3 regions of the Clostridium sp. 'White wine YQ' genome follow, and region 2 is predicted to be linked to each of the others. Evidence: riboswitches for the same ligand, from Rfam matches in the RefSeq annotation. Region 2 holds a riboswitch; each other region holds the start of a gene.
The links. A riboswitch is a leader RNA that binds a small molecule or an ion and turns the genes downstream of it on or off. The one in region 2 is predicted to bind cobalamin.

Region 1: linked by a shared signal. The riboswitch ahead of PTZ02_RS13290 (sirohydrochlorin cobaltochelatase) and the one ahead of cobT (nicotinate-nucleotide--dimethylbenzimidazole phosphoribosyltransferase) in region 2 are both predicted to bind cobalamin.
Region 3: linked by a shared signal. The riboswitch ahead of PTZ02_RS08295 (HoxN/HupN/NixA family nickel/cobalt transporter) and the one ahead of cobT (nicotinate-nucleotide--dimethylbenzimidazole phosphoribosyltransferase) in region 2 are both predicted to bind cobalamin.

What each region holds. Positions count from the first base shown of each region.
Region 1 is NZ_JAQYUU010000003.1:218,907-226,333, reverse strand. It holds gene PTZ02_RS13315 (DUF5105 domain-containing protein) at 1-109, shown strand, start outside; gene PTZ02_RS13310 (DUF5105 domain-containing protein) at 272-919, shown strand; gene PTZ02_RS13305 (M20 metallopeptidase family protein) at 1,011-2,192, opposite strand; partial or broken gene PTZ02_RS13300 (M15 family metallopeptidase) at 2,521-3,426, shown strand; gene PTZ02_RS13295 (amidase domain-containing protein) at 3,412-4,458, shown strand; cobalamin riboswitch at 4,560-4,742, shown strand; gene PTZ02_RS13290 (sirohydrochlorin cobaltochelatase) at 5,093-5,914, shown strand; gene PTZ02_RS13285 (cobyrinate a,c-diamide synthase) at 6,021-7,352, shown strand; gene PTZ02_RS13280 (precorrin-8X methylmutase) at 7,339-7,427, shown strand, end outside.
Region 2 is NZ_JAQYUU010000001.1:2,402,023-2,409,449, forward strand. It holds gene PTZ02_RS11915 (cobyric acid synthase) at 1-1,223, opposite strand, end outside; gene cobC (alpha-ribazole phosphatase) at 1,238-1,828, opposite strand; gene cobS (adenosylcobinamide-GDP ribazoletransferase) at 1,837-2,577, opposite strand; gene cobU (bifunctional adenosylcobinamide kinase/adenosylcobinamide-phosphate guanylyltransferase) at 2,580-3,140, opposite strand; gene cobT (nicotinate-nucleotide--dimethylbenzimidazole phosphoribosyltransferase) at 3,137-4,177, opposite strand; cobalamin riboswitch at 4,333-4,501, opposite strand; gene PTZ02_RS11940 (pyridoxal phosphate-dependent aminotransferase) at 4,600-5,673, opposite strand; gene PTZ02_RS11945 (Cof-type HAD-IIB family hydrolase) at 5,675-6,502, opposite strand; gene PTZ02_RS11950 (Cof-type HAD-IIB family hydrolase) at 6,533-7,348, opposite strand.
Region 3 is NZ_JAQYUU010000001.1:1,650,945-1,658,371, reverse strand. It holds gene PTZ02_RS08315 (hypothetical protein) at 1-531, opposite strand, end outside; gene PTZ02_RS08310 (DUF5643 domain-containing protein) at 528-995, opposite strand; gene PTZ02_RS08305 (hypothetical protein) at 1,153-1,485, shown strand; gene PTZ02_RS08300 (hypothetical protein) at 1,533-1,868, shown strand; cobalamin riboswitch at 1,949-2,134, shown strand; gene PTZ02_RS08295 (HoxN/HupN/NixA family nickel/cobalt transporter) at 2,262-3,281, shown strand; gene PTZ02_RS08290 (GNAT family N-acetyltransferase) at 3,352-3,789, shown strand; gene PTZ02_RS08285 (TetR/AcrR family transcriptional regulator) at 3,838-4,428, opposite strand; gene PTZ02_RS08280 (NAD(P)H-dependent oxidoreductase) at 4,552-5,127, shown strand; gene PTZ02_RS08275 (hypothetical protein) at 5,127-5,777, shown strand; gene PTZ02_RS08270 (MFS transporter) at 5,916-7,100, shown strand; gene PTZ02_RS08265 (TetR/AcrR family transcriptional regulator) at 7,102-7,427, shown strand, end outside.

The sequences.
Region 1 (7,427 bases), on a different contig from region 2:
AGCTAAAACAATTACAGTTCAACTAAAAGTTGAAAAGGGTGAATGGAAGGAAGTAAATGAAGGAGAGCTTGGAAACTTCATAGAAAATAGTTTGTACATAACGAAATAAATATAAAGCCATGGAAATGAAGATGATTTCCATGGCTTGTATCATTTATATACATAATTAACTATAAAGGACATCAAAGAAATTATTAAAAATTTATATTTTCTAGTAACCAATCATCTCCCACCCTCATATGATGATATGTATGAAAAAAGGGGGGATAATATGAGAAAATATATTAAATTTTTCTCGGCAGCAATGGCCATAATAATGTCAATGGCTCTAGTGTCTGCATGTAGTAAAAAGCCAGCAGTTACACCAGATCAATACTTAACATTTTACATGGATTTAGCAGTAAAGAATACTGAAGGAGACGCAGCAAAACTAGGGATATCTAGCGATGAAGTGAAGAAATTTAAGGATCAAATGGAGAGTCAATATAGTAAGGTTGTAGAAAATGACACAAGTGGTGTAGATAAAGAAAGCCTAAACAAAATGGTTACATCAATAAGGAAAGGTATGTCACAAATCAAATATGACATAAAAACAGTAGAATCTGATAGTAAGAGTGCTAAGGTCGAAATGTCAATAAATCCAATGGTAATAGAGCAAAGTGATTTTAGTCCAGAAAAGCTAATATCTCAAGATGAAATTATGCAATTGGCTTCACAATATACTGACCAAGCTACATTGGAAAAGAAAGCTACAGAAATAATTATAGATAAATTATGTAAGTACTTCGAGAATCCAAAAATATCTGATGAAGCTAAAAAGGTGACTATTGAATTGAAGGTTGAAAAAGGTGAATGGAAAGAAGTAAATGAAGGAACCCTTGAAAACTTTATAAAAAACAACTTGATAATTTATAAATAATAATAAGGTCATGGAAAAGTTATAATCTCCATGACCTTATTAGTTTTATTATTCTTTAGGAATTTATAATATTTTAAGGTTGTAGATAACATTATAAGTTTGAATTATAATCTAATACAGCTTGAACAAATATTGCTGGACCTATCCAAAGAACATCTTCATCTACATCAAATTTAGGATGATGATGTGGATAGATTATTCCTTTTTCAGGGTTATTTGAGCCAAGGAAAAAGAATGTTCCAGGGACATTTTGAAGATAGTAAGCCATATCTTCAGAAACCATAGTAGGTTCTTTTAAGTATACTAGGTTTTCTTCTCCAACAATTTTAAGAGCTGATTTCATAAAGCTTTTAGTTACTTCTGAATTATTATTAACAGAAGGACAAATTTTATCATAAACTACTTCTGCAGATGCTCCATTAGTAGAAACTATTCCATTACAGATTTCGATAACTCTTTTCTCAACTAGTTCTCTATCCTCTGGAAAGATTGTTCGAATTGTGCCTTGAAAGTGTACAGATTCAGGAATGATGTTCCAAGTAGAACCACCTTCAATAGAACCAATTGTAATAACTACTGGATGAAGAGGATTTATCTCCCTGCTGACTATTCTTTGAAGAGCAGAAATCATTTCAGCGCCAATTGATATTGGATCTACACAAAGATGTGGTAAGGCACCATGTCCACCTTTTCCGTTAATTGTTACGGATAACTTATCAACTGCAGAAGTTGTATATCCAGTTCTCACACCAATCATGCCAGCCTTTACCTCAGGGAAAAATCCACCGATGTGTAATCCTAAAACTCTGTCTACCTTTGGATTTTCTAGAACTCCTTCAGCGATCATAGGTTTTGCACCAGCTGAGATTTCTTCTGCAGGTTGAAAAATTAACTTAACATTACCATTTAGTATAGATTTATATTTAGATAAAATCTTTGCTGTTCCAAGTAGCATTGAAGTGTGGGCATCATGTCCACAAGCATGCATACAATTATTATTTGAAGCGAATTTTAAACCTGTTTCTTCTTTTATAGGTAATCCATCCATATCAGCTCTAATGGCAATAGTAGGACCAGGATTCTCGCCATTAATTAGTGCGCATATTCCAGTCTTGCTAAGAGTGATAAATTCAATATTCATTTTTGTTAATTCATTACAAACGAAATTATAAGTTTCTTCTATATCTAAGCCTGTTCCAGGAATTTTATGAAGTTCCCTTCTCCAGTGGATAATATCATCATGAATTTCTTTAGAAAGTTTTATAGGATCCATACTCATGCCCTCCTTCAAAATGAATTATTTCAGAAAATTATACTATAGTTTAAGAATTTTGTAAGTAAAAATTTTTTTGAGTTTTGATGTTCAACTAGAATTTATAGCTATTAGAAAATATCCAGAAGAAAAATTCAATACTTTAACTCTACCGAGTTTTAATGTTCAACTAAAAATTTATAATCACTATAAAATTGCTAGAAACTGCAATTTTATAGCACTTATAAATTAAGTTTCACTATTAAAACTCTTAGTACATAGTATGCTATTTCTTTGGACAGTATATAGTTATAAAAAAATTTAAAGCTACTAGATGAGGTGACTAAGGATGAAAAAATGGATATCAATGATTTTAGTGTGTATATTGCTAAATATTCAAATACCGGTTATGTCACAAGAAATCATTAGTGAAGAATACAAAAGCAAAATGAAACAAGATATATTAACACTTATGTTAGCTTATCCAGGGTATATAAAAGATGTTACTACAGATGGAAATAAAACTTTTGTCATAATGAAGTCTGGTAAAAAGATATTATATGATGACATGAGAAAAAAAGGACATGAAGAGAAGTTAGATAACCCAGATCTTCAAGATATGTTGGAACAAATATATCCATTAGAATTTACTACAACGGTGATGAAGAAGGATTTTGATCCTGGAAGAGGCAGAAATTATGACTTATTACATGAAGTATATGGGTCATCAAAAGGAGAGATCGAGAAAAATCTAAAGCCATTACAATATGGATTTGCAGGTTATAGGTTTAATGATAAAAATGGAGCTAGAGTAGCATTAGAAACATCATTAAAAGAATTGATACCATTAGCAAAGACAAACCCCAGTATATCTAGTTGTCTTTACCCAGCTAGCGGAACCTATAACTATAGAGTTATCTCAGGTACTGGAAGATTAAGTCCACATTCTTTTGGAATAGCAATAGATCTTAAAAGTGATCCTAGAGATTATTGGAAGTGGAGTACTGAAAAAAAGGCAGAGGAAAGAATTAAATCATATTCAAAGGATTTAGTTCAGGTTTTTGAAAAGAATAACTTTGTTTGGGGAGGAAAATGGGGACATTTTGATATTCTTCACTTTGAGTATAGACCAGAAATAATAATAAAAGCGAAATATTTTGGAAACTGGAAAGAAAATGATGGAAGCTGGTATAAAGGAGCGCCTGTAGACAATGAGGAAGTAAAGAAAGCTATTGAATTAATTGAAGATAGGCTAGAAGATAATAAAGAACAAACAACTCTTTCAGAAGCAGAAGATAAGGAATTGGTAGAGTTTGTTCAAGACATATTTATCAATAGAAATAAGGCTATCTTGGATAAAAACTTAGAACTAATAGAATCACTATATGATACCAATAGCAAGTATGGAAAATGGGCCTATGAATATGAAGAAAGAAAAGTGAAATATTTAAATAATTGGGCAGAAAAGCAAGGAGTTAAATTTACTGAAATAATACCAAAGGTAATTATAAGAAGAAGTAGAGGAGGAAATGATAAATATTCCTTTAACATAATGTGTAACACAGAATATAAATATATATATGAAAATCTTCCGGACATTGTTAATAGTTCTAGAATAGGTACATATCATTCCTTGCAACTTACTAAACAAGAAGGGGAATGGGTAATAACTAAGGAGTGGTATACAGATCCATTTGCTGATTCTCTCAGTTTAGACAATATAAAAGCAGAAAGTATAAAACAACATATTATTTCCCAGGAAACTAGGGATATTTCTGACATAAATGAACGAAGAAAGGGAGCAATGCAATATGCAGATGCTTATTGCGGAGCTGCCTCACTACCTGAGTATGGATTTAAGTATAATAAGAATTATAGAGATTTTAATCCAGAAGGAGGAGATTGTGCAAACTTTGCATCACAAGTACTCCATGAAGGAGGTAAATTCAAAAAGAATTCTACTTGGAATTATAATAAAGGAAGTGCTACAGGCCCATGGGTAAATGCGGATAAGTTTACCTCATATATGATACATAGCGGAAGAGCTTCAGTTATTGCACATGGAAGCTATGAAAAAGTTTATAAAGCATCATATAAGTTGTTGCCTGGAGATTTTGTGGCATATGAGAAAAAAGGAGACATCACACATATTTCAGTAGTATCAGGAGTGGATTCAAAGGGGTATACATTAGTTACTTGCCACAATACTGATAGAAATAATGTTCCTTGGGATCTAGGTTGGAGTGATAAAAAAATAAAGTTTTGGTTAGTAAGAGTACATTATTAATAATAAGTATTCTTTGTAGACAGAGTTATACTACAATGCTATAATCTTCATACAAAGTAAATATTGATAAAACATAGGTGACTAATAGGTGAAATATATTTATTTAAATAAAGCCTTTAAATGTCCCATAAGGGAATTAGTATAATAGGGAAACAGGTGAAATTCCTGTGCGGTCCCGCCGCTGTAAAAGAAGAGTCTTAGTTATAGAGTCACTGGGAAACTGGGAAGATAAGCTAAGATTATGACACTTGAGCCAGAATACCTGCCTAAGTTTTTGCACTAATAGGGTTTTTATGTTTCACTAAAAATTCTTCGAAGTTTTAGTTCGACTAAAATTCATATGTGCCAGAAAATTGTTAGAAACCACAATTTTCTAACAAGTATGAATTAAGTCTCACAGTTAAAACTTCTTTAGAATTTTTGTTCGACTTGAGATTAATACATGCCGTAAAAATTGCCAGAAACCGCAATTTTTAAACAAGTATTAATCAAGTCTCACGATAAAAATTCATCTCTACGAGCGATGGAGAGGGTGGCTAAATGGACAAAGTGATTTTAAGATTACCTTGATTATTTTTCATAGCCTTCTGACATTATTCAGAAGGTTTTATTTTTTATTTAAAGGGAGTTTATTATGAAAAAAGCAATTATAGTTTTAAGTTTTGGAACATCTTACTTAGATGCATTAGAAAAAAATATAGTTCCAATGGAGAGAGAAGTTGAAGAAAGATATGGAAAAGAGTATAAAGTAATTAGAGCCTTTACTTCCCATAAGATTATTAAAAAACTAAAAAAAGAACATGATATGAGTATTTTTACGCCAGAGGAAGCATTGGAGTCTCTATTAAATGAAGGATATGAAGAGGTAACTATACAGCCTCTGCACATAATACCTGGACAAGAATTTGACTACATAAAAAAGGTAACAATTATTTATAAGGATAAGTTTACTAGTTTAAGATTAGGACGCCCGTTGATATATTTTCAGTCTGATGAAGTTAACTTAGATTATGATGACTTAGTTTGTGCAATTTCGAATAACCTACCTAAGGATAAGATTGTTGTATTAGCTGGGCATGGAACTCATCACCCAGGCAACTCTTGTTATGGATGTTTTCAGAATAGGCTTAGAGATTTAGACCATGGGAACATAATAATCGCAACCATTGAAGCTTATCCATCATTAGAGAATGCTATAAAGTATTTGAAGGATAAAAATATACAAAGGGTTGTATTGGCACCATTTTTACTTGTAGTAGGAGATCATGCAAGAAATGATATTTTCTCAAGTGAAGAAGATTCTTGGGCCTCTACACTTAAACGTGAAGGCATAGAAGTTGAAGAGTTCAATGTTGGGTTAGGTGAATATAAAGAAGTTAGAAATATATATATGAAACATTTAGAAGATGCCCTAAGTGGTAGATTCCAAGGTTTTGGAGAAAATTTAAAAGGTTAGTAAGTATAGGGTTTTTGATAGGAAACTTTACTTATTCTTGTTTGAGTTCAGGCATTAATAAGTTAATAGTTGAACTTAAAACCCTGTAGCTTGAAGGAGTTTTTATATGAAATCTGTAGTTATTGCATCAAATTCATCAGGGGGAGGCAAAACAACATTTACAATCGGGTTAATGAATCTATTGAAAAGAAGAGGTTATGATATAGCAGGGTATAAAGTAGGGCCAGACTATATTGATGGTGCCTTTCATGAAAAAATAACAGGAAAACCTTCTAGAAATTTAGATTTCTTTTTACAGGGAGAAGATGGACTTAAAGCGGTTTATAGCAGAAATAATGAGGATATAGGAATTGTTGAAGGGGTTATGGGTGTATATGATGGAATCGGAACAACTCTTGAAGCCTCAACAGCCCATGTCTCAAAAATTTTAGGTCTTCCGATAATTCTTGTAATCTCTCCTAAAGCTTCAAGTCTTACTTTTATAGCAGAGCTAAAAGGAATAATTGATTTTTCGGACTGTGAATTTGCAGGAATAGTATTAAATAATATAAACAAATCTTATTATATATTCCTTAAGCAATTAATTGAAGAAACATTAAATATAAAGGTTTTAGGGTACCTGCCCAAAGATGATAGAATTATTCTGGGATCTAGACATTTAGGACTTGTACAAAGTCAAGAGATTACAGATTTGCAAGATAAGATTGATGTTGTATCTAATCTTATAGAAGAAAATGTAGATGTAAATTCAATCTTAGAAATAATGAAAGAAACAGATAAATTTAAAGATAGATATCATTTAAGTCCGCTTGGACTTAGAATAGGAATTGCAAAGGATGTAGCCTTTTCTTTTTACTATAAAGAGAATATAGAACTTCTGGAAGAGGCCGGAGAAGTTATATATTTTTCCCCTCTAAATGATGAGAAAGTTCCAGATGATTTAGATTTGATATATTTAGGGGGAGGATATCCAGAAGTTTTCAGTAATGAACTTTCTAAAAATATTAGTTTTTTAAGCAGCATAAGGAATGAGCTAGAAAAAGGTACACCATGCTATGCTGAGTGTGGAGGCATGATGTATTTAATGAAGTCCATTGAGGGTGAGAAAATGGTAGGTTTTTTTGATGGAGAAGCCTATATGACTAAAACATTAAATAATTTTGGATATAATCATATAGATATTTCGGAGAATCAATTAATTAAAAGAAACTTATCAATAAATTCTCATGAGTTTCATAAATCTAAGGTTGAATGTAGTAATAAAACTGTGTATAAACTTAGCAAAAGAACCTTTAATGGGGGATTAAAAGAGTGGACATGTGGATATATAAAAAATAATACTCTTGGGGCATATGGACATGTTCACTTTTTCTCTAATTTAGATTTTATAAAAGAGATTATAATTAGTTGTAAGGAGAGAAAAAATGCAGTACGTTAAGAATCCAATGGAAATCGAACTAAAGAGTTTTGAAATAATAGGAAAAGAAATGGGTGAGCATAGCTTCAACAGGGA
Region 2 (7,427 bases):
TTTATGAAATCTTTAATATCAGATGTTTCAGTTAAATATGTTTTCCCCATATGAATCTCATATCCTTTAACCTTATTTCCTGATAAGTTTTCATATCCTTCCGAAAGTACAGTGTTCTTGTCTTTCTGAAATTCTGTGTATATTGGAAGTAAGCCTAAACCGGTTTCCCTCGACAAATTGCTTTCTACACCAGAAACATCACTTACTTCTTTTCCTAGCATTTGATATCCGCCACAAATACCAAAGATGAACTTCCCTCTTTCTCTCTCTTTAATTATCTTGTCATCCATACCACTTTCCTTAAGAGCCTTTAAATCTCCAATGGTACTTTTGCTTCCAGGAAGTATTATTAAATGATATTTTTCTATTTCCTGATTTAATTCAACAAACTCAACCCTAACCCCAGTATTTAAAGCTAATGAATTAAAATCTGTGAAATTAGACATATACGGTACTTTTATTACCGCAATCTTTAATTCACCATCTCTATTAAACTTACTAAAATCTGTGACGCTATCTTCATCTTCCAAGTCTAGCTTAAAATGTGGAATTACTCCTACAACCGGTACTCCCGTAAGATCCTCTATCTGCTTAAGCCCAGGTTCTAAAAGTTCTATACTACCCCTAAACTTATTTATTATAATCCCTTTAATTAATTTTCTCTCCTCTTCAGGCAATAGCATAATAGTCCCATATAAGGATGCAAAAACCCCACCCTTATCTATATCTCCTACTAATAAAACTGGGCTTTCTGCAATTTTTGCCATACCCATATTTACAAATTCATCTGAAAGATTTATTTCTGCTGGACTACCTGCCCCTTCAATAACTATAACTTCATGTCTAGAACTAATATCTCCATAAACATCCTGAATTTTTTCTTTTAATTCCTTTTTCTTTTTAAAATAATCAACAGCATCTAAGTTATTCCATACTTCACCCAATAAAACCACTTGAGATTTTCTGTCAGAAGTAGGCTTTAGCAAAATAGGATTCATTTTGGAACTTGGAACTTTATAACATGCTTCAGCTTGCATTATTTGTGCTCTTCCCATCTCATGTCCATCAGGTGTAACTCCAGAATTTAAAGACATATTTTGCGCCTTGAAAGGGAAAACATCATAATTATCTTCTGTAAATATTCTGCATAGTGCTGTACACAAAATACTTTTCCCAACAGTAGATGCAGTTCCTTGTAACATTATACTTTTTGCTTTTTTCATAGTTTTTCCCTCCCCTAATTATCCTTATTAACGTACTTTATCTCTACTTCACTACCGAAGATATTTATTTCACTGTAAGCTCCCTGCATAGGGTTTACTATATAAAATCCTTTTAATCCTAAAGACAAAATACCACTAAATAAAGCTCTTATTACCCCTCCATGGGTGACTATTAATATAACTTCATTATCTTTTTCATTTTTAAGTTTATCTAAAAAACTATTACATCTATAATAAAAGTCTTTAAAGGAATCCCCTTTTGGGAAAGTAAAGCTACTATAATCTGCTATGAAGTTTTTCCATTCCCCAGGAAATAACTTTTCTATCTCTTTATAATTTAAGCCTTCCCATTTTCCAAAATCGATTTCTCGAAGTTCTTCACTGAATACTATATCTCTAAACTTTTTATTCATTAATTCTAAGGTTTCTATACATCTTTTTTGAGGTGAACAATATACTTTTGAAATATTATAATCCTTAAGTAATTCTCCTAGCTTAATTGCTTGTTTCTTTCCTTCTTCATTTAAGCCATATTCACTTCTCCCTTGATATAAACCTTTGTAATTTCCCTCTGTTTCACCGTGCCTAATTAATAATATCTTCATTTTATCTCCTAAAATAAATAGCTACTGTATATTAAAAATACTAATAACTCATTTAATTCTACTGACGCACCTAATATGTCTCCAGTTATCCCGCCTATTCTTTTCTCTATATAATTTCTAAATAGTATTGTGAAAAAAAAGCAAATACTTAATAAAACTACTCCTTGTATTCTTCCTATAATAGAAATCAGCATAATCCCCGTCAATAATGCAATAATAAAATTCTTTTTCTCTAATACTCCAATAAATAAATCTCCCATGCCTTCTTTTTCTCTTGCATATTTTCTTTTATACATAAGAAGAGTAATCAAAGTTCTTGAAATTATAGGTGCTAAAATAATCCCCTTATATATCTCTATAGAGTTTATTGAAGAAAGGGTAATAATCTTACCTGCTATTAAAAATATTATTCCTAAAGCTCCAAAGGTTCCCACTCTAGAATCTTTCATTATCTCAAGTATTTTCTCTTTACTTCTACCTGAAAAAATCCCATCTATGGTATCACCTAAACCATCTATATGAATAGCACCAGTAATAACTACATGTGAAATTACTGTTACAAAAATAGAAGTATTAAAAGGAACTATTCTACTACTTATATAAAATATAGATGCTTCAAACGCACCAACTATAAGTCCTACTAATGGGAAAAAAGCTACTCCTTTTTGAAAGTTTTCTCTTTCAACTTTTAAATTAATATTTATAGGTATTCTAGTCATAAATTGAAGTATCAATATAAAATTTTTCAAGGTTATTCCCCCTTAATCTTAACTGGTATGCCGCTTACAACTAAAAATACCTTATCAGCTTCTCTCGCAATATATTGATTAACTCTTCCTGCAATATCTCTAAATTCTCTTCCTAATTTATGTTCTGGAACAAGCCCTGCTCCAACTTCATTGGTGACAATGACTATCTCTGTTCCATAGTTATCCTCAATATTTTTAAATTCCTCTATCATAAAAGAAATTTCTTTTAAAATATCCTCTTCTTTTTTCCTATAATCAACTTTAATTAAATCTTTCTCTTCAAAGGATTCCATATTCATAAAAAGTAGGTTTGTAATCATAACAGTAATGCAATCTAAAATAATTCCATCATATACATTTTTAATTTTTGTTGCTATATTTTCATAAGCTTCTAATGTATCCCAACTTGGATTTCTACTACTTCTATGCTTTTGTACTCTTTCCTTCATTTCACCATCTAAAGGTATTGATGTTGCAATATATAGTACTTTTTCTTTATCCTTAAGCAACTCTTCTCCAAAAGAAGACTTTCCACTTCTAGCCCCTCCAGTTACTAAGATCATATTTCTTCCCTCCATAGGTCTTTATAATCTTTTATATCTACATTTCCTTCCTCAAAAGTTCCCATTTCATTTATTATCTTTAATGAATTTTCTATAATATTTATTGCAAGGGGGCATCCTGACCCCTCACCAAGTCTCATTGAAAGATTTAACATTGGATTTAATCCTAGTTCATTCATTGCAATATTATATCCTTGCTCCTTTGAGATATGAGATGGGAACATATAATCCTTTGTTTCAGGATCTATTCTATATGCAATTAATGCTGCCACTGCTGAAATATACCCATCTATAACTATTGGCAATTCATACTTTTTAGCTCCTAGATACAATCCAACCATTCCAGCTATATCAAAGCCTCCGACCTTATGTAATACATCCATAGGATCTTCTTTAATTGGCGAATTAATCTGTATCACTTTCTCGATTACTTGCTTTTTCAAGGTAAGCTGGTCGTCTTTAAGTCCTGCACCTCTTCCTACTGCTTCATCAATACTACAATTTGTTAGTGCAATAAGTACTGAAGATGAGCTAGTAGTGTTACCTATCCCCATTTCTCCTGTTCCGATAATGTCATACCCTTGCTTTTTTAGGTCATAAGCTATTTCTATTCCAGTATTAATAGCCTCATTTGCTTCTTCAATAGTCATAGCTTCACCTCTTGCTATATTAGAAGTTCCTTTTCTTATCTTTTTTATTATTAAACCAGGATAATTAATCTCTTCCTTTATGCCAATATCTATGACTTTAAGATCACAATTATTAACTCTTGCAAGAACACCTATGCCCGTAATTCCTCTTAAGAAGTTTATTGTCTGCATAGCAGTAACGCTTTGAGGTGCTGATGCTACCCCCTCTTCGCATACCCCATTATCACTGGAAAAAATAACAATTGCTTTTTTATTTATTTGATTTTCTACCTTGCCAGTTATTCCTGCAAATTTAATTGCTATATTCTCTAGTTCTCCAAGGCTACCTATAGGCTTAATTAAGTTATCTAATTTTTCCTTAGCTTGAAGCATTGCATTTTTGTTCATTTCCTTCACCCCAATTTTTTATAATAAAAAAACCAGCGGAATATCCACTGGAAACATTAATCTAATATTTTAGCAATATAAAATAAATCTACATGTTCATTTAATTATTAATAATGCTAATCACTTAATGGTTTCCTTTCTCCCTCCGAAAAATTTACCCTATCACATCTTAGGCAGGTCTTCTGGCTTTGATTCATCCTACTCCCTATCCTTCCCAAGGGTTTTCCCTCAGTGGTTTAATATAGGTTTCATCCTCATTACAGTAGCGGGGGCTGCCTGGGCGTTTAACCCAATTCCCTTTTAACCTGTAAAATAACTTTTCTCAATCTATTGATTCAAAAATTGTTATCTTTACTAGGCACCTTAAGATATACTATTCAGTTTTTTAAATAATATCACACTAATAATTCTTTGTAAATGCGCTATAAATCCTTCAAATTATCAATTAGCAATTCATTTAGATTTCTAGACTTTATTGCAAACCTTACATAGGTATCATCAAGATTTTTGAAATTTGAACAATTTCTTATGAGTATTCCTTTATTTAATAGCCTTTCATATAATTCACTAGTTTTCATTGTATCTAACTTACATAAAATGAAGTTACAATTTGTATCATAAACTTTTTTAAATACTGATAGATTAGATAGTTCATTTTTCATATAACCAACTTCATTAGCTATCCACTCTCTACTTTTACTTATGTAATTTTCATCTTTGTAGGATTTTTTCAACGCTATTTCTGCAAAAGAGTTTATATTCCAAGGAAGCTGATATTTCTTTAATTCTTCTATAAATTCCTTATCACTGGTTATTCCATATCCTAGTCTAGCTCCTGGCATTCCAAAGAATTTAGTAAATGCTCTAATTATTACTAAACATTTATAACTAGCTATTTTATCTACTAATGAACTACCTTCTCTTGAAAACTCTACAAATGCCTCATCTACTATAATCTTTTTATTCTCTTTTTCTGCAAAATCTAATACCTCTTGAAATCTCTCTTTATCGATTATATTTCCAGTTGGATTATTAGGATTCCCTAGAATTATTCCATCTAAATTCTTTAAAGAACTTAATATTTCACTATAATCATACTGAAAATCCTCAGTTAAATTTATATACTCAATTTCCGCACTATACTTTAAAGCAAAATCTTCGTATTCGACGAAAGAAGGCACAACTATTCCCAATTTACTAATCTTACTTATAGATAAGTCTAATATCTCTGACGCACCATTCCCAAGAATCATTTCCTCACTAGATATATTTATATTTTCATATCTTAATAGGTATTCACTAATACTTGCCTTTAATTCTCTATATTGATAATCAGGATATCTTACTACCTCATTAAATAATTCCCCTATGGAATCTTTAAGCATGTCAGTGACACCTAAAGGATTTATATTAGAGCTAAAATCTACAAGTTCTTTTCCTTTGAATAAACCATTAGTGTATATATCTCCACCATGCTTCCATCTTTCATCCTTCAAATTATTTCTCTCCTTTAGCTGTATCTACTATGAATTTTTCTATTACAAATGTTACTCCGTCTTCTTCATTACTCTTCGTTATAAAATTCGCAATACTTTTAATCTCTTCCTTTGCGTTTCCCATTGCAACACCTAGTCCTGCATATTCTATCATTTCTATATCATTCTCTGCGTCTCCAATTGCAATTATTTCCTCTTTAGAAATCCCTAGGTATTCAACTAACTTTTGTAATCCTGAAGCCTTATTACACCCTCTATTCATAAATTCTAACATAAAATCAACACTTCTAATAACATTGTACTCTTCAAATAATTCCTTAGGAACTTTTGCTGTAATTTTATCTAATACTTCCTTCTCTTCTTCTAAAACCACTTTAAGTATTTCATCATTATCTAACACATCTTTAAGAAAATCTACTTGCTTTATCTTTAAGTTTAATCTCTTTTCTTCATTGTCAGAAAACTTACTTGTTTTATTAACTAAGTCACCATTATTAGTAAATGCATGTATATATGTGTTAAGTCCTTTTACCTTATTATAAATATATTTTAGGTCTTTCCCAGTTAATGTTGCATTACTACTTACAACTGAATAATCACTTGTTTTACAAATTAAAGCTCCATTTAAACCAATAACATAATCTTCTTCTCCTGTAAGATCTAATTCATCTAGGTATTTCTTTATTCCCTGAATGGGTCTTCCTGAAGTAAGAACTATCTTTACACCTAATTCTTGGGCACTTTTTAAACCCATCTTTGTTATATCAGAAATACTCTTATCATCTTTTAACAAAGTTCCATCCATATCTATAGCAATTAGTTTGTACATAATTAGTCCTCCTGCATTAAATATCTTAAGTTATCTAGTATTAATTATAAACTTTTCTAGTGCATATGCTACTCCGTCTTCATCATTACTTTTAGTTATATAGTTTGCAATGTTCTTAATCTCATCTCTAGCATTCCCCATTGCTACTCCGAGTCCTGCATACTCAATCATTTCAAAATCATTAAGTTCATCGCCAATGGACATTATTTCATCTTGATTAATTCCTAAGTGTTTTCCTAGCTCCATTAACCCTGTTGCTTTATTACATCCCTTATACATAAACTCGCATAGATGATCAAAACTTCTAACAATGCTATATTCATTACTAAATTTTTTGTTTATATCTTCATATATATCATCTAACACATCAACCTTTGATATAATTAAAAACTTAATGACTTTTTCTTCATCATCTAACTCTTTATTAAGATCAATTATTTTTGTATCTGAAGAAGACAATCTCCAGTTGTTTGGCAATACATTTACAATATCTTTTTCTACTAATGATCCTCTATCCATATGAGCTTCAAAAGCTAATCCATCTCTTTTGAATACCTTATAAACTTTTTTTAGATCCTTTCCTCTTAAGTGCCTTTCATAAATAATAGATAAGTCCTTAGTGTTATGCACTGTAGATCCATTATTGGCTATGACATATTCTTCATCTTTGTCCAAACCAAGTTCTTTAACTAACTCAATAACTCTATTAATTGGTCTTCCAGATGTTATAACAATCTTTACTCCTAGTTCTGTAGCTTTTCTTATTGCTTCCTTTGTTTTTTCTGATACCAGTCTATTACTTCCAAGTAATGTTCCATCTATATCAATAGACACTAACTTATACACTTTATTCATTCCCCCAAACCTATCTCGACATATTGAATGTCCATATTTTATTATTACTTATATAATAATACTTCTATTT
Region 3 (7,427 bases), 750 kb from region 2:
TTTATCAAAACCGCTTAATGATACTAAATTGCCACCTTTATTATCAGAATTCCAATAAAATATAAACATTTTACTTGAATTAATAGAATAATCCCAAATAGTTTCCTTATTATTTATTTCAGAATATAATCTTACCGAGGTTATACTTGGATCATTTACATATCCAAATACATAATTTTTAGTTACATGCTTAATAGTTGCTGTTCCCTCAAAAGATTGAGTAATTTTTTCTGAAGTATTTATTGGAAGAACGTAAGTGTAACCAGAAGGGTACCATTTTACTATCTTTTTCTCTACAGCAGTTATTGAAATCCAGTTTTTATATTTACCTAAATATATTTTCCCATAATCTAATGAGATTTCTTTTTGGGTTTCAGATGGACCATAATGTTCATTTGTCTCAGAATCCCTTAGTGCACCTTTGGCTGAGAAGCTACCATAAGAAAGTAAATAAAAATGAATGCATATGAGCAGAAGAATTAATGCAATTATCCATTTAATAATATCTGGCAGTTTGTCTTTTATATTCATATGCTTGTACTCCTTGAACAAGGAATCTTCATTTCAAAGGTTCTATCATATAATTGAAGCTTTAGTGTAATATCTTTGCTATTTGAATTGATATAGTTATAAGAAATTAAATCCTCTTGGCCAAAGAGTTTTCCTTTGCTTTCTCCACTACGACTAATATATTTATTACCCTTATCATCATATAATTCTATCGACTGAAAATAAAAGTTTCCTCCTATTTTTTTATGCTTATAGCTATATCTTAAGTAAGTATTTTCATCTGTACATGTTATTCTTTGAATTGTCAAAACATCATTATCGATTTTTAAGCTCTTATTAACTTCGATATCATATGCAGTACCTTTTTTTATTTTATCCTTTAATTCAGCATTATCTAAGTATTTCCCAGAGGGTATACTTGTGAGTATTATTGGGATTAATAAAATAATACAAATAACAATGATAGTTTTTCTAACTCTTTTCAATATAATATCCCCCTTAGGTTTAATAATTAAAGATTAATCTTATCAATATTTATTAACAAATTATAACATTTTATTACATATATTGTATATATGTATATTGTATATATGTATATTGCTTTTTGTATTACGCATAATAAAACTGAAAGGTGGTTACATGATGAAGAAGGTTAGAGTTTTATTAATAGTTTTATTAAGCTTATTCTTAAATATATTTGTGGCAATACCTGTGCTTGCGAGTCCAGCAACTACTTTTAAGGAAGGGGTTTATAAAATATCTGATTTAGAACCATCCCCTAATAATTTATATACAATTGAAAACATTTCTCCTAAGAAGAGTATTTTTATATTAGTTGCTAATGAAAATCAAGTGGCTATGCAAATTATAAAATTAGAGCCTGGCACACAAAAATATGATTTGAGACCTATGAAGCCTGAGTATAGAATTCTATTAATTGGCAATGGAGAGGCTCGTATTCTTCCTAAAACATGATTAAGATAAAAATGTAATAAACAATAGAATTGAAAGGTGGATTTATAATGAAAAAGTTTATCATTTCATTAATGTTTTTATTATTGTTAACCTCTAATATTGCTAATGCATCACCTGCAGCTAGGGCTACTAGTAATACTTTTAAGGAAGGGGTTTATAAATTATCAGATTTTATTTATTCGCCTACCAATATGTATAATCTCAAAAATGTTTCATCAAGTAATACTGTATATTTGCTTATATTTGATGAAAGTCAAGCAATAGTGCAATCTATAAGACTAGAACCTAATTCGCCTTATTATAATACAATATCACTTAGGCCAGACGATAGACTCGCTATATTAGGTAATGGAGAAGTATATATAGCACCGAAGACATCTTAAAAACACTTTCATATAAAGTGTTTTTTCTTTATGCATTGTAGTAAAAGAACTATACTTGTTTAAAGTAATGTGCTATTATACCATTTGTATATAATATAGGTTTAATCGTAGTTGATTAATTAAAAGGGAAGCTGGGTGAAAATCCCTCACGGTCCCGCCACTGTAAAAGAGTAGTTCTTATAAAATATGTCACTGAGATATCTCGGGAAGGCTTATAAGAATGTAGATACTTAAGTCAGGAGACCTGCCTATATTTTGAGAAAAATAACTCTACGGATGATAGGGGGTATTTGTAATGATAAATGTTTATATTTATTTTCGCAATTAAGCCTCTTGACAAATAAGTTAAGGGGCTTCTTAAATGAAAATATTATATAAAGGATGGAAAACTTTTTGGAGACAATAAAATCAAATATACAAGAAAAGAAATATTCAGGATTCATTAGATATATTATTGCTGTATTAGCATTGCATATCATAGGTATAGCATTATTGATAACAGGAGTTAGCAAGTATCCACAAATAATTGGTATGGCAGTTCTTTCTTATACTTTAGGACTTAGACATGCTTTTGATGCAGATCATATAACTGCAATAGATAATACAGTAAGAAAGCTGGTACAAGAAAGACAAAATCCAAAAGGAGTAGGCTTTTTATTTTCCTTTGGACATTCAACAGTTGTAATATTAATGGCTACTCTTACAGTTTTTGCTGTAAAGTGGACGGAAAACAGTATGCCAAAGTTTCAAAAGTATGGAGGGGCTGTTTCGCTTGCAGTTTCAGGCAGTTTTCTTCTCATTATTGGATTAGTTAATCTATTCATGTGGAAGGATATTTTTAAAACCTTTTTAAAAGTAAGAAAAGGCACTTATAAAGAAGAAGAGCTTGATTATGAAGATACTAAGGGCTTTATTAATAAACTAACTGGAATTGTGTACAAGTCTATAAGCAAAGGATGGCATGTGTATATATTGGGGTTCCTTTTTGGACTAGGGTTTGATACTGCAACTCAAGTTTCTCTTTTAGCAACTTCAGCAACTGCAGCAAGTCATGAGATACCAATTCTTGCTACACTATCTTTCCCAATCTTATTTACAGCAGGTATGAGTTTAATGGATACAGCAGATGGTTTCTTTATGTGCACGGCATACGAATGGGTTTTCTCAACACCAATTCGCAAAATTTATTATAATCTGACCATTACTGGACTTTCAGTAATTGCAGCTTTGTTTATTGGATTTATTGAAATAATACAAATGATAACACCAATACTTGGACTAGATAATGAATTTTGTAACTTCATTAGTAACTTAGATTTTAATATAGCTGGTTATATTTTAGTAGGATTATTTATAGTGGTATGGGGAATATCCTATGCCGGTTGGAAGATACTTAATATTGGAGAAAGATAGAATTATTTGTAGGAACACAATATGAATAGTATAATTGGATTAACATTAACAGTAAATTGGGGTGGCTATTTTGAAAATAGAAAAAGTAAATCTAGAAAATATGGAAGAGGCAATAAAGTTATCAATAGAAGTTTTTAATAGAGAACAGCATATTCCTGAAGAGTTAATTCCAATAAGAGAAGAACTGGAACCCATTTGGTGGTGTGGAAAATTAAATGGAGAGATAGTTGCTGTTGTTGCAAGTTGGAAAGAACATGGGGAATGGCATTGGGGAAGGTATGCTGTTGATAAAAAATTGCGCGGAAAAGGTTTAGGTAAGAATATTGCATTATTTTCACTTAATGAAGTCTTTAACCTTGGAGCAGAGGAAATATATATTGAAGCAAGAGACATAACTTTAAAAATGTTAGAAAAGTTCGGCTGCGAAGTGATTGGAAATGCAGAAGATTTTTATGGAGATAGGGTAACGCCTATTGTATTAAAAAAGAATAAATTTATAGAAAGATAAAGAATTAAGAGGAGCCTTTTTATATCTAAGGCGCCTCTTTTTTATAGGCTATTTAAGTTTTTCATTAATCATATTTTCTACTAAGTCTAAATAATCTCCATCATATTCGATTACTTTATTTGCAATAAGTAGTGCTATACCATGTACTAAACTCCACATAGACAGGGTATCTAAGTAATACATATCTTTTTTAGTTGATATGGAACTAAGGTAATTCTCACAACATTTTTTGAAAATATGGAAAGGAGAATTATCAAGATGATGTAACTCATTATTGCTAACAAGTATTGGATATTTATGTTCAGTAAGAAACATAAATTTTAGGTATTCAGGATTTTCTACCATAAACTTAACGTAGGATTTTCCCATCTCAAGAATTTGAATTTTAGGATTATCAGGATATTTTTCTGTAGATTCTAATAAAGAAGCAGAAAAAGCCTGCCAAACTTCTAAAGCTATTGAGTTAATCAAATCTTCTTTATCTTTAAAATGCTTATAAGGTGCAGTATGGCTTACACCACACATACTAGCCACTTTTCTTAATGAAAATCCTTCAAAACCTTCTTTATTTAAAAGTTGTAGACCATTTCTTATCATATCTTCTTTTAATGTACCATGATGGTAGTTATCTTTTGCCATTTAATTTTTCCTCCAAAATAGTTTCTAAAAAAATTATATCATAAAATGTTGACAGTGTAAACTTAGTGAAATATAATACAAATATAAAGTTTACAGTGTAAACATACTAAAAGGAGGATAACTATGAATATATTGTTAGTTAGTGATGGTGAGGGTACAAATAGTGTGGGAGAAGAACTTCAAGAAGAGTTACTTAAAAAACTTAGTGAGAGTAATTATAGTTATAAATACTATAATGTTAAAGATGAGAAAATGAATAAATGTGTAGGCTGTTTTAATTGCTGGTTAAAGACACCGGGACTATGTGTTTTTGATGATATAACTAGAGATATAAGCAGAGATGAGATAAATAGCGACTTGTATATCGTCTTAAGTGAAGTAAAATATGGATGCTATAGTCCTAAAATAAAAAGAGTATTAGATCGTGGTATATGCAAAATCCTCCCTTTCTTTAAAGATGTCAATGGTGAAATGCATCATGCACCTCGTTACGAGAAATATCCAGAGCTTGTTTTTGTTGGTTATGGTAGTGATATTTCCGTTAATGAGGAAGAGACATTTAAGGGATTAAATCAAGCAAATGCTATAAACTTTCAAAAGGATAATGCAGAAAGCTATGTATGTAGAGAGACAGCAGAAATTGAAAGTTTAGTAAATAGTATATTAAGCTACATTAAGGTTATGGGAGGGGAAAGATAATGAAAAAATTATATTTTGTTAATGGAAGTCCAAGAGGTAATAATAGTGCGTCTAAGTTTTTTATTGATGAACTTACTACGCTTATCCAACCTGAAAATGTTGAAGTAAATCATTGTGTCATAAATAATAAGGTGAATTATGAAGAACTTGCAAGTTCAGATATATTAATAATTACTTTCCCGCTGTATGTAGATTCTTTGCCATCAACAGTAGTTGAGTTTTTGGTTAATTTAGAAGAACAAGCTAAGATTATTAGAAAATCTGTAAAAGTTTATGGTGTAGTTAACTGTGGATTCTTTGAGGGAATACAAACTAGGTATGCTCTTAAAATATTAGAACATTTCTGCAATAAAGTAGGTTATGAGTGGAGATTTGGTGTAGGAATTGGAGCTGGAGAATTTATGAGAGGGACTAAAGATATTATTCCTTTTAATAGCGAAATCAAAAAAGATGCATATAATACATTCTTAGAAGTAAGTGATGATATTTTAAATAATTCAAATCAATCAAAAGATAATTTTTTTATATCCCCGAAACTACCTAGGGAGATGTTTTTTTCAGAGGGACAAAAAAATTGGGTGGAAGCTGCCAGAAGTATGTCTGTTAGTGAAGAGAAGTTATATGATAAGCCTTTTATAGAGAGTGTATAATTCATAAATAAATTTTTATAAATAGAGTGTGTGGGAATACTGCATACTCTATTTTTTACTTTACAAAACAAATAAAGATGTATACAATGATTTACATAGAGTAAACCATTTACTAACTGTAAACAAAGGGGGATAATAATGTTCAAACTACATGAAAAAAAGGGGTTTCCTTTATTTATATTGATGCTTAATTTATTTATTGCTTTATTGGGACAAGGTATGGTCATTCCAATATTACCTGACTATCTTAAGCAATTTAATGTTGCTGGAGCGGCTGCAGGATACCTAGTTGCAGCCTTTGGAGCAGCGCAATTCATCTTTTCACCTATTGGTGGAAGACTCTCAGATAGGCATGGTAGAAAAATAATGATACTATCAGGCTTATCTTTAACTGTTATTGCTGATTTTATATTTGCAATTTCACATACTTTAATGCTACTCTATATAGCCCGCATTATCGGGGGAATTGGGTTAGGAATAATGGTTCCTTCTGTTTTAGCATATGTTGCGGATATAACTACGAGAGAAACTAGAGCAAAAGGGATGGGTTACATAAGTGCTGCTATGAATTTAGGTATGGTATTAGGACCTGGAATTGGAGGTATAATAGCTCAATTTGGATTACGAGTGCCATATTTTTTAGCCTCATTTTTAGGACTAATTTCAACATTACTAACTATAATACTTCCAGAAACTCTTCCAATAGAAAAAAGAAATATTTCAAAGTCATCAAAAAATCAGGAGTCAATCATTAAACAGCTTACAAGGTCATTTCATATGTCATATTTTAAATACTTGTTATTAATTCTTGTTATGACTTTTGGGTTGGTTAGTTATGAAACAGTTTATTCACTTTATGCAGAGTATAAATATGGATTTAATTCTCAATATATCTCTATATTGATTACACTGGGAGCTGCCATTGGGATTATGACTCAAGTATGGCTTTTAGATAAGGTGGTAACTAGATTCGGAGAATTTAAATTGATTAGGTTTTCTTTGTTAATGACATCAATTGCACTTTTATTAATGATAGTGAAAGTTAATTTTATTTACCTTCTAGCTGTATCTTCCTTATTTTTTACATTTAATTCATTTTTAAGGCCAACTGTAAATACATTGTTATCAAATGAAGCTAAGAGTGATGAGCAAGGTTTTGTTTCTGGATTAAATACTACTTATACTAGTATGGGAAATATAATCGGACCAATAATGGCAGGAAACCTTTTTGATATTAATTTTAATTTGCCATATGTATTGGGTGCATTAATTCTTTTTGGTACAATATTCTTAACTAAAAAAGATAAAGATGAGGTTATATAAAATGAGTGATTCATGGCATGAGAATTTAAAAAGTAAAAATCGAGTTGAGATTATTTCAGCAGCAAGAGACTTATTTCTAGAAAATAATTTTTTTAATGTTAGCGTGAAGGATGTTTGTAACTTAGCAGGAGTAAGCAGAGTTACTTTTTATAAACATTTTAAATCCATAGATGAATTAATATTTGAAGTGCAAATGAATGTTTTGGATAATATGATGGAATATATAGTTGTTAGAGATGATAGTGATGTTAGTGGATTGGAAAGACTTAAATTAATACTTAATGCATGGATTGAATTTGCAAAAGAGCATAGAGAGCACATGAAATT